DNA from 2 places in the Bradyrhizobium sp. i1.15.2 genome. Region 2 is predicted to be linked to the other one. Evidence: predicted binding sites of a transcription regulator. Region 2 holds the regulator's gene; the other holds the start of a gene.
The links. The regulator PhoB, encoded in region 2, activates phosphate uptake and scavenging genes when phosphate is short. The targets are predictions, from matches to a motif close to TGTCATNNANCTGTCAT.
Positions count from the first base shown of each region.

Region 1 (5,407 bases), 180 kb from region 2:
ACCGGCAGCGACGAGCCGGGATCCGGCGGGATCATCATCAGGCTGATCCAGCCGAGCTGGTTGAGGCCCGCGACGAACCGCGACGGCGAGAAGTCGAGATCGACGAGGCCGTAAATCAGGATCGCGAGCGCCGCGACGATCATCGCCGGCATGGCGAGCCGCGCCGAGGCCGGCCGGTCGAACACGTCAGGATAGCGCGCGCGAAGCGCCGCGGTATCGGTCTCCTGCGGTCCCGTCACGTCCGCGCCTCCTTGCCGAACAGGCGGCCGCGCAGCCAGCCGGTGCTGATGTCGATGATGAAGACCGTGACGATGATGGTGAGCAGGATCGCGCTGACGTCGGAGTAGTAGAACTTGCGGATGGCGACGACGAGCTCCTGGCCGATGCCACCGGCACCGACAAAGCCCATCACGGAGGCCTCGCGGACGTTGATCTCGAAACGCAGCAGCGCGTAGCTGGCATAGCCTGCCATGACCTGCGGCAGGATGGCGAAGCGCATACAGGAGAGCCAGCTTGCGCCGGTCGAGCGAACGCCTTCGACCGGCTTCATGTCGGCGTTCTCGACGATCTCCGAGAACAGCTTGCCGAGCGCGCCGGTGGAGTGAATCGCAATTGCGAGCACACCCGCCATCGGACCGAGACCGAAGGCGATCACGAAGATCAGCGCAAACACGATGCCGGGCACCGTGCGGGCGAATTCGAGCAGGCGCCGCACCGTGAAACGCAGCCAGGGCGCGGGCGAGGTGTTTTCAGCAGCGAAGAAGTTGAGGCAAAATGCAAAAACCGCGCCGATCAACGTGCCGACATAGGAGATCAGCACGGTCTCGCCCAGCATCTTCAGCCATTTGCGCCAGCCCCACAGCCACTCGCCGACATCGGTCCAGACCCGCTGTCCGTTGTCGAGTGTAAGGATGCGGTCGAAATAGCTGATGAAGTTGCCGTAATGGGTGAACAGCGTGCGCAGATTCACTTCGGCGCCGAACGCGGCCAGACACAGTGCAGCGGCGAAGATCACGGCTCCAAACAGGAGTCGGAGCCGCCTGCGCGCGACCGCCTGGCGATAGGCGGCGTTGAGCACGGCGAGCTGCTGCTCGGGAAGGATCGAAACCGCGACGGTCATCTGATCAGGAAAGGTGGTCGATCAAAGAGAAAGAGCCGGGTCCATCGACCCGGCTCCAGTGGCATCGTCCCGATACTCAGGACGCCTTCTTCTTACGCAGCGCATCGACGAACTTGATCAGCTCGATCGTGCCATCCCAATCCTTGGTGGTCGCGGGATGAAAACCCTTCTTCTGGCCGTCCTGGAGGCGATCGAAGGCCGCCTTGTCCTTGGCCGGCGCGTCGAAGAACGCCTTGGCGATGGCGGCCTTGGCCTCTTCCGGCAGGTCGGAATTGTAGGCATAGGGGCCGTTGATGATGGGCGCCGATTTGTGGATGATGCGGAAATCGTCCTTCTTCATCGCCGAGCCGTCGGCATTCTTCAGCATGCCCTTGGTCAGCATCTGCGCCAGCGTCGAATCGTCATCGCTGGTCCACTGGTTGGCGGCAACGTCGACAGTGCCCTGCGCCAGCGCCAGGATCGCGTTCTCATGGCTGCCGGTGAAGACGACCTTGCTGAAATAGGTGTCGGCATCCGCGATGCCCATCTTGTCGAGCTCGAAGCGCGGCACGTTGTTGCCGGAGGTCGAGTTCGGGTCGACCAGGCCGAGGTTCTTGCCTTTGAGCTGGTCGATGCTCTTGTAGGGGCTGCTCGTCTTGACGAAGAACACCGAGTAGTAGCCGGTCGAGCCGTCGGAATTGATGTCGTTGGCGAAGGCGTCGGTCTTGACGCCGGTCAGGCGGGCGCGGGCGAACGAGGCAGAGCCGTAGCTCGCGATGTGGATGTTGCCGGCGCGCTGGCCTTCGATCACGGCAGCGTAGTCGTTGGCGATGCGCAGCGTGACTTTCACGCCCAGTTCCTTGGAGAGATAGCTCATGAACGGCGCCCAGCGCTCGGTGACGCCCGAGGCGTTTTCCGCCGGAATGACCGCGAAGGTCAGCTCGGGATATTTGGCCTTCCAGTCTTCGGCGGACGCGGAAGCCGTGAACGCGAGCGCGGCGGCGCCGGCAAGAATCAATCTGCGAGTAATCATGATAGCCTCTTCATTGGTTGAGGTCGGTTGACGCAAAACTGGTGAGTCCTGAAGCGGCGCAGCTCAGGCGGCGGCCGCCGTTCCAAGCGCCGGAATGCCTTGTCGCACCGGTGCAGGCGTGCCGCCCATGACATCGGCGGCTTCGAGATCGTAGAGCTCGCGCGCAACGTGCTCGGTCAACTCGGCCGGCGCGCCGTCGAACACCACGCGACCCTGCGCCATGCCGATCAGCCGGTCGCAATAGCTGCGCGCCAGATCGAGCGAATGCAGGTTGCAGAGCACGGTGATGCCGAAATGCTTGTTGATGCGCAGCAGCGCATCCATCACGATCTTGGTGTTGCGCGGGTCGAGCGAGGCGATAGGCTCGTCGGCGAGAATGATGTCGGGCTGCTGCACCAGCGCGCGGGCGATCGCCACGCGCTGCTGCTGGCCGCCGGAGAGCTGATCGGCGCGCTGGGCTGCGAGCGGGGCGATATCGAACTGTTCGAGCGCGGACATCGCCAGCGCCTTGTCCTGCTCGGGCCAGGTCTGCGACAGCGAGCGCCAGGCTGGCATCGTCGCGAGCCGTCCCATCAGGACGTTGGTGAGAACATCGAGCCGGCCGACCAGGTTGAACTGCTGAAAGATCATCGCCGAGCGCGCTCGCCACTGCCGCAGCTCCTTGCCGCGCAACGCGGTGACGTCGAGGCCGTCGAACAGGATGCGACCCTGCGAAGGCGTCGCGAGACGGTTGATGGTCCGCAGCAGGGTCGACTTGCCGGCGCCGGACCGTCCGATCACGCCGACGAAACCGCCGGGAGAGACTTGAAACGAAGCGTCGTCCACCGCGGCTTTCACGCCGAAGCGACACGTCAGACCTTCAACCACCAGCATGCAGGGCTCCAGAGTAGCTGGGACCCACCGCTAACGCCGGCGCTTGACACTTGTGTGACACGGACGTTGCGGTGCGGCGATCCTACACACCTCATCCCCTGTTCATCCCCTGTCATCGCGTCGTCATGACATTGTCATCAAGCCGCTCGAAGGGAAACGCCCGCCCTCTCGTTCGGATGCAACATGGCCGCCAAAGCTCTTTCGGTCCAGCCGACCATCGATCCCTCGGCGAAGCTGCACGACACCAGGCTTGGGGCCTACACCGAGGTCGGCGCGCGCACGATGCTGCACGAAGTGACGATGGGCGAGTACTCCTATGTCGTGAACGACGCCCAGATCACCTACACCACCATCGGAAAATTCTGCTCGATCGCGGCGATGACACGGATCAATCCGGGCAATCACCCGATGAACCGCGCCACGCAGGCGCACTTCACCTATCGGTCGAGCGCCTATTTCGAAGGCGAGAGCGACGACACGGAATTCTTCGACTGGCGGCGCCAGCATCACGTCCATATCGGTCACGACGTCTGGATCGGTCACGGCGCGATCGTGCTGCCGGGTCGCAACATCGGCACCGGCGCGGTGATCGCGGCCGGCGCCATCGTCACCAAGGACGTGCCGGCCTACACCATCGTCGCCGGCAATCCGGCGCGCATCGTGCGCCGGCGGTTCTCGGAAGAGGTTGCGGGGCGGCTTGCGAGGCTCGCCTGGTGGGACTGGGATCACGACAAGTTGTGTGAAGCCCTGCCCGATTTCCGCAAGCTCGGGATTGAGGATTTCCTCACGACATACGAAGCAGGGGCACCTTCCTCTGCCAGCAAACGAAGCGCGGTCGCGTGACAGACATATTCCTCGAGGGCGGCCGGGCCCTGATCGGCTCCGAATTCGTCGAAACGTCGCTTCTCGTGTCCGGAACGGACATCGCGCAGGTCGATGGCTCTCGCAGCCGCGTACGACTTGCGATCGACGCGCGCGACCTGCTGGTGCTGCCTGGCATCGTCGATCTGCACGGTGATGCCTTCGAGCGACAGATGATGCCGCGTGCCGGGGTCGACTTCCCGATCGATGTGGCGCTCGCCGACAGCGATCGCCAGGCGATCAGCAACGGCATCACCACGGTGTTTCACGCCACGACCTGTTCGTGGGAGCCGGGCCTGCGCAGCGCCGACAATGCGCGCGGCCTGATGGAGGCGATCGAACGGCAGCGCCCGCAGTTTGCCGCCGACACCCGCTTTCACCTGCGCCACGAGACCTACAATCTCGACGCCGAGGCCGAGATCTCGCAGTGGCTCAGCGAGGGCCGCGTCGACCTGTTCGCCTTCAACGACCACATGGACGGCACGGTTGGGGACATGGCCAAGCCCCGCAAGCGCAACCGCATGGTGGAGCGCACCGGCCTCTCGGGTGAAGATTTCGACCGGCTGGTCGGACACATAATGTCCCGCGCCGCGGATGTGCCGGCTTCCGTGTCGCGACTCGCCGCGGCGGCGCGCGCCGCCGACGTGCGGATGCTCTCGCATGACGATGCGACGCCGGCGATGCGCCAGAGCTTTCGCGCGATGGGCGTGGCGATCGCGGAGTTTCCGATCAACGAGGAGACGGCGCGGGCGGCAACAAGCCACGGTGATGCCATCGTCTACGGCGCGCCAAACGTCCTGCGCGGCGGTAGCCACACCGGCTGGACCAAGGCATCCGACATGATCGCCAAAGGGCTCTGCTCGGTGCTGGCCTCGGACTACTACTATCCCGCGCAGCTGCTCGCAGCGTTCCGGCTCGCCGCCGATGGCGTGCTGCCGTTGACCGAGGCCTGGAATCTGGTCTCCGCCGCGCCTGCGCGCGCGACCGGCCTTGCCGATCGCGGCGTACTCGCTGAAGGACGGCGCGCGGACATTCTGCTGGTCGACGACCGCGTGCCGCTGCGGCCGCGGCTGATCGCCGTGATATCAGGCGGCAAGCTCGTACATCTCACCGACGCGACGCGGTTGCTTGGCATGGCAGCTGCCCCGCGCGAAGCTGTCGCCGCGGCATAAACCGGTTATGTTCGGTCCATGACAGATTTTCCCCGCTACGCGATCTACCATGCCGCCAGTGCCGACAGCGCCGTCTCGCGCTTCGGCGCCGAACTGCTCGGCTATGATGCGCATACCGGCCGAGAGCTGCCGTTCCCGGACGAGGCCCTGCGCACGGCTCCGGACTGGCGTGATGTCACCGCCGATCCCCGCAAATACGGCTTTCACGCCACGCTGAAGGCGCCGATGGCGCTGGCGTCCGACAGGCGCGAGGTCGAGCTTGTTGCGGCCTGCGCGACATTCGCCGGCAGGGCACGCGCAATTCCGGTGATCCGCCCGGTCGTCGATTCCATCAGCGGCTTCATCGCCGTCATTCCGGCGGAGCCGGTC
Region 1 is NZ_JBEPRQ010000001.1:308,524-313,930, forward strand. Features, by position in the region: gene phnE (phosphonate ABC transporter, permease protein PhnE) at 1-239, opposite strand, end outside; gene phnE (phosphonate ABC transporter, permease protein PhnE) at 236-1,120, opposite strand; gene phnD (phosphonate ABC transporter substrate-binding protein) at 1,197-2,132, opposite strand; gene phnC (phosphonate ABC transporter ATP-binding protein) at 2,196-3,005, opposite strand; gene ABIB80_RS01540 (LbetaH domain-containing protein) at 3,189-3,848, shown strand; gene ABIB80_RS01545 (alpha-D-ribose 1-methylphosphonate 5-triphosphate diphosphatase) at 3,845-5,038, shown strand; gene ABIB80_RS01550 (DUF1045 domain-containing protein) at 5,057-5,407, shown strand, end outside.
Region 1: phnC (phosphonate ABC transporter ATP-binding protein) is a predicted target of PhoB. The motif match lies at 3,127-3,143, and genes of this name have one in related genera.

Region 2 (5,407 bases):
CGATCTCGGCGGCGATCGCATCCGAGTTCGCCGAGAGCGACGGCCTGCACCAGTCCGGCCTGATCCTGCTCGGCCTCCTGCTGTTCGTGCTGACCTTCTTCGTGCTCGCAGCGGCGCGGCTGATGCTGATGCGGCTGGAAAAGAAGGCGGGGAACTAGCGCCATGAATCCGATCTATTCACGCCGCCGCCGCAAGGACATCGTCGTTCGCGGGCTCTGCATCGCCGCAACGGCCTTCGGCGTCACCTGGCTCGCGCTGATCCTGATCACGCTGCTCTACAATGGACTGGCGGGACTCAATGTCCAGCTGTTCACCGAGAACACGCCGCCTCCCGGATCGAACGAGGGCGGCCTGCTCAACGCCATCGTCGGCTCGCTGATCATGACCGTGATCGGCGTCGGCATTGGCGCGCCGCTCGGCATGTTCGCCGGCACCTATCTCGCCGAATACGGCCGCAATGACCGGCTGACCTCGGTGATCCGCTTCATCAACGACATCCTGCTCTCGGCGCCCTCGATCATCATCGGCCTGTTCATCTACGGCGCGGTGGTGGTGCCGATGCGCGGCTTCTCGGCGATCGCAGGCTCGCTCGCGCTCGCGGTCATCGTGATCCCGGTGGTGCTGCGCACGACCGAGGACATGCTGCTGCTGGTGCCGAACGCGCTGCGCGAGGCGGCCTCGGCGCTCGGCCTGCCGCGTTCGCTGGTGATCAAGCGGATCGCTTATCGCGCCGCGCGCTCCGGCCTCATCACCGGCGTGCTGCTCGCAACCGCTCGCGTCGCCGGTGAAACTGCGCCGCTGCTGTTCACCGCGCTGTCGAACCAGTTCTTCAGCCTCGGCCTGAATAAGACGATGGCGAACCTGCCTGTCACCATCAACAACTTCGTGCAGAGCCCCTATGCCTATTGGAAGCAATTGGCCTGGAGCGGGGCGCTGCTCATCACCCTGACCGTTCTTGCCCTTAATATTGGCGCGCGCATCCTTGGCGCCGAGAGGACCGCAAAATGAGTGATCTTTCCGTATCGATGAGCGCGGCCGGTGGGCTGCCCCACGCGCCGGTGCTGCCGGAGGCGCCCCCGAAGGTGACCGTGCGCAACCTGAACTTCTATTACGGCGAGCACCACGCGCTGAAGAACATCAACCTGACGCTGGGCGCCAATCGCGTCACGGCGTTCATCGGTCCGTCGGGCTGCGGCAAGTCGACCCTGCTGCGCATCTTCAACCGGATGTACGACCTCTATCCCGGCCAGCGCGCCACTGGTCAGCTGATGCTCGACCAGACCAACATCCTCGACGGCAAGCTGGACCTCAATTTGCTGCGCGCCCGCGTCGGCATGGTGTTCCAGAAGCCGACGCCGTTCCCGATGACGATCTACGAGAACATCGCGTTCGGCATCCGCCTGTATGAGAAGATCTCGAAGTCCGAAATGGACGGCCGCGTCGAGAAGGCGCTGCGCGGCGGCGCGCTGTGGAACGAGGTCAAGGACAAGCTCAACGCCTCCGGCCTGTCGCTCTCCGGCGGCCAGCAGCAGCGCCTCTGCATCGCCCGCACCGTCGCGGTGCGGCCCGAGGTGATCCTGTTCGACGAACCCTGTTCGGCGCTCGACCCGATCTCGACCGCCAAGGTCGAGGAGCTGATCCAGGAGCTGTCCGAGGATTACACGATCGCGATCGTCACCCACAACATGCAGCAGGCGGCGCGCGTCTCCGACAAGACCGCCTTCATGTATCTCGGCGAGCTGATCGAGTTCGACGACACCAGCAAGATCTTCACGTCGCCGACCGACCGGCGCACGCAGGATTACATCACCGGCCGGTTCGGCTGAGGAGACGCGACATGGCTTCCGAACATACCGCAAAGGCTTTCGACACCGACCTCCAGGAACTCACCCGCCTGGTCGCCGAGATGGGCGGCATCGCCGAGCGCATGATCGTCGAGTCCGTCGACGCGCTGATCCGCCGCGACGTCCCGCTCGGCCAGCGCGTCGTCGCCATCGACACCGAGCTCGACGCGCTGCAGAAGCGCATCGAGGAGCGTGCGGTGCTCACCATCGCCCGCCGCCAGCCGATGGCGGTCGATCTGCGCGAGATCGTCGGCGCCATGCGCGTCGCGACCGATCTCGAGCGCATCGGCGACCTCGCCAAGAACATGGGCAAGCGCGTCGCGGCGCTGGAGACGGACTTCCATCCGCTCAAGCTGTTCCGCGGCCTCGAGCACATGACCGACCTCGTGCAGCAGCAGGTCAAGTCGGTGCTGGACGCCTATGCCGCGCATGATTTGCCGGCGGCGATGGCGGTGTGGAAGGGCGACGAGGAAGTCGACGCCATCTGCACCTCGCTGTTCCGCGAGCTCCTCACCTACATGATGGAGGATCCGCGCAACATCTCGTTCTGTATTCACCTGATGTTCTGCGCCAAGAACATCGAGCGGATCGGCGACCACGCCACCAACATCGCCGAGACCGTGTTCTACATGATCGAGGGCCAGGCGATCACCGACAAGCGGCCGAAGGGCGACATGACGACCTTCGCCAACACGGTACCGAACACCTGAAGACTTAAGGGAGCGACGACGCGATGGGCGCACGCATTATGGTGGTTGAGGACGAGGAAGCCCTGACCGAGCTTCTCCGCTACAACCTCGAAGGCGACGGCTATGACGTCGAGACGGTGATGCGCGGCGACGACGCCGACACCCGCCTCAAGGAGCACATCCCCGATCTGATCGTGCTCGACTGGATGCTGCCGGGCCTGTCAGGCATCGAATTGTGCCGGCGGCTTCGCACCCGTCCCGAGACCAAGCAGCTCCCGATCATCATGCTCACCGCGCGCGGTGAGGAGAGCGAGCGGGTGCGGGGTCTTGCGACCGGCGCCGACGATTACATCGTCAAGCCGTTCTCGGTGCCGGAGCTGCTGGCACGCGTGAAGGGCCTGCTGCGGCGTGCAAGCCCGGAGCGGCTCGCCACCGTGCTTGCTTTTGGCGACATCGAGCTCGACCGTGACAAGCGCCGCGTGGCGCGATCGGGCCGGCCGATCGATCTCGGTCCGACCGAATATCGCCTGCTGGAGTTCTTCCTGGAGCATCCGGGCCGGGTGTTCTCGCGCGAGCAACTGCTCGACAGCGTCTGGGGCCGCGACATCTATATCGACGAGCGTACCGTCGACGTGCATATCGGCCGCCTGCGCAAGCTGCTCAATCTCGGCCGCGAGCAAGACCCGATCCGCACCGTCCGCGGCGCCGGCTACGCGCTGGATGATCGGTTTGCGAAGGCGGAGCAGGTGTAGGGTTGCAGGCTTGTTTGTTGGCGAGCTGTCCCTGCATTCTCCGATGTCGTCCCGGACAAGCGAGCGCTGATCCGGGACCCATAACCACAGGGAGTGGTTTGGCGAAGACTCAGAGTTACCCCTTTCGCACGACTACTGCGTGCTCGGAGTATGGGTCCTGGCTTTCGCCAGGACGACACTGAAATTATTGAACTGTCTTTGCGCGACGACTTGCCCTGATTACCGCGGACCCGGCTTCACCGGTGCGCGGCGCCGATCCGACGCCGGCTGGTACGCAACACGCGAGTGCTGGGCGCAATAGGGCAGGCCGGACAGCGCCCGTCCACCGCAGAAGAAGAAGTCCGGGCTCGAGGGATCGCCGACCGGCCAGTGGCAGGTCGCCTCGTTCAATTCGAGCAGCGACAGCCGCTGGCTCATCGGCACCACGTTGTCGTAGGTGACCGGATCCGGCTCAGCCTCGACCTCGAAGGCCTGCGCCAGCGCGGTGTTGCCGCGCGAGATCGGGCGGCTCACCCGCATCATGTGCTGCGCGGGGCGCGCCTTGCGCGGCCGGGGCGCTGCCGATGATGGGCTCTTGGCGCGGCCCGAAAGACCGAGCCTGTGCACTTTGCCGATCACGGCATTGCGGGTCACATTGCCGAGCTCCGCCGCGATCTGGCTGGCCGAAAGTCCGGCCTCCCAGAGCTTTTTCAGCTGCTCGACGCGATCATCGGACCAGGTCAAAACCGTCATTGCACCCTTTCCCTCGCTGCGCGCCAGCCATCCTGGGGCCTCGCAGCGAATGCCTAAGCCTTCAAAAACCCGTGCCGCCAGAATCCCTTAAGGCTCGCCGGGCGCGTCTTGAACGCCCGAACGTTTACGCCGGTACATAAGGACTTAAAGATCAGAACCACTGCACGAGATGTCGTATCTGACAATCCAAACGCTACAATATGGCGTGACTCCCGCGCAAGAGTCCGCCGACTCGCTTCCACATGTTCCGTGGCTAAATCCCGCAAAATCGGCACCGCAAGACTACGGATTCAGCGTTTCGCGAGGCTTTCCGGGCGGCATTGACACCCGTTTCACCAGGCCTAAGATAGTCGCACGTGCCGCCCTCAAGAGGCGGCACGTTTCGTTTTCCGGGCCGGTCGATGGTGCGTTGCGTAATGCACGCTTACACCGTCCGCAACATTCAAGTGACCGTCATGACTAACAGCGCAGCGCCGCATTTGCTCCCCGTTTTCGCCAGGTCCGACCTCGGTTTCGAGCGTGGCGAAGGCTGCTGGCTGATCGCGACCAATGGCGAGCGCTATCTCGATTTCACCTCCGGGGTGGCGGTGAATGCGCTCGGCCATGCCCATCCGGCGCTGGTCGCGGCGTTGCAGGAACAGGCCACGAAGCTCTGGCACATGTCGAACCTGTTCCAGAGCCCGGACGGCGAAAAGCTTGCCGCGCGCCTGTGCAATGAAAGTTTCGCGGACTTCGTGTTCTTCTGCAATTCCGGCGCCGAAGCGCTGGAATGCGTGATCAAGGTCGTGCGCCGCTATCACGCCGCGAAGGGCCATCCAGACCGCTATCGCATGATCACCTTCGAAGGCGCCTTCCATGGCCGCACGCTGGCGACGCTGGCCGCGACGGGTTCGGCAAAATATCTCGAAGGTTTCGGCCCACCCATGGAGGGCTTCGACCAGGTTGCGCATGGCGATCTCGAGGCAGTGAAAAAGGCGATCGGTCCGCAGACCGCCGGCATCCTGATCGAGCCGATCCAGGGCGAGGGCGGTGTGCGTTCGGCAACGCCTGCCTTCCTGAGGGCGTTGCGCCAGCTCTGCGACGAGCGCGGCCTGTTGCTCGCCTTCGACGAGGTGCAGACCGGCATGGGCCGCACCGGCGATCTGTTCGCGTACCGCCGCCTTGGCGTCGAACCCGACGTGATGTCGCTGGCCAAGGCGCTCGGCGGCGGCTTCCCGATCGGCGCCTGCCTTGCGACCGCGGAAGCGGCGTCCGGCATGACGCCGGGCTCGCACGGCTCGACCTTCGGCGGCAATCCGCTCGCGATCGCGGCGGCGAATGCCGTGCTCGACGTCATGCTCAAGCCCGGCTTCTTCGACCACGTGCAGAGGATGTCGCTGCTGCTCAAGCA
Region 2 is NZ_JBEPRQ010000001.1:487,098-492,504, reverse strand. Features, by position in the region: gene pstC (phosphate ABC transporter permease subunit PstC) at 1-158, shown strand, start outside; gene pstA (phosphate ABC transporter permease PstA) at 163-1,008, shown strand; gene pstB (phosphate ABC transporter ATP-binding protein PstB) at 1,005-1,826, shown strand; gene phoU (phosphate signaling complex protein PhoU) at 1,838-2,554, shown strand; gene phoB (phosphate regulon transcriptional regulator PhoB) at 2,578-3,285, shown strand; gene ABIB80_RS02375 (GcrA family cell cycle regulator) at 3,505-4,017, opposite strand; gene ABIB80_RS02370 (aspartate aminotransferase family protein) at 4,473-5,407, shown strand, end outside.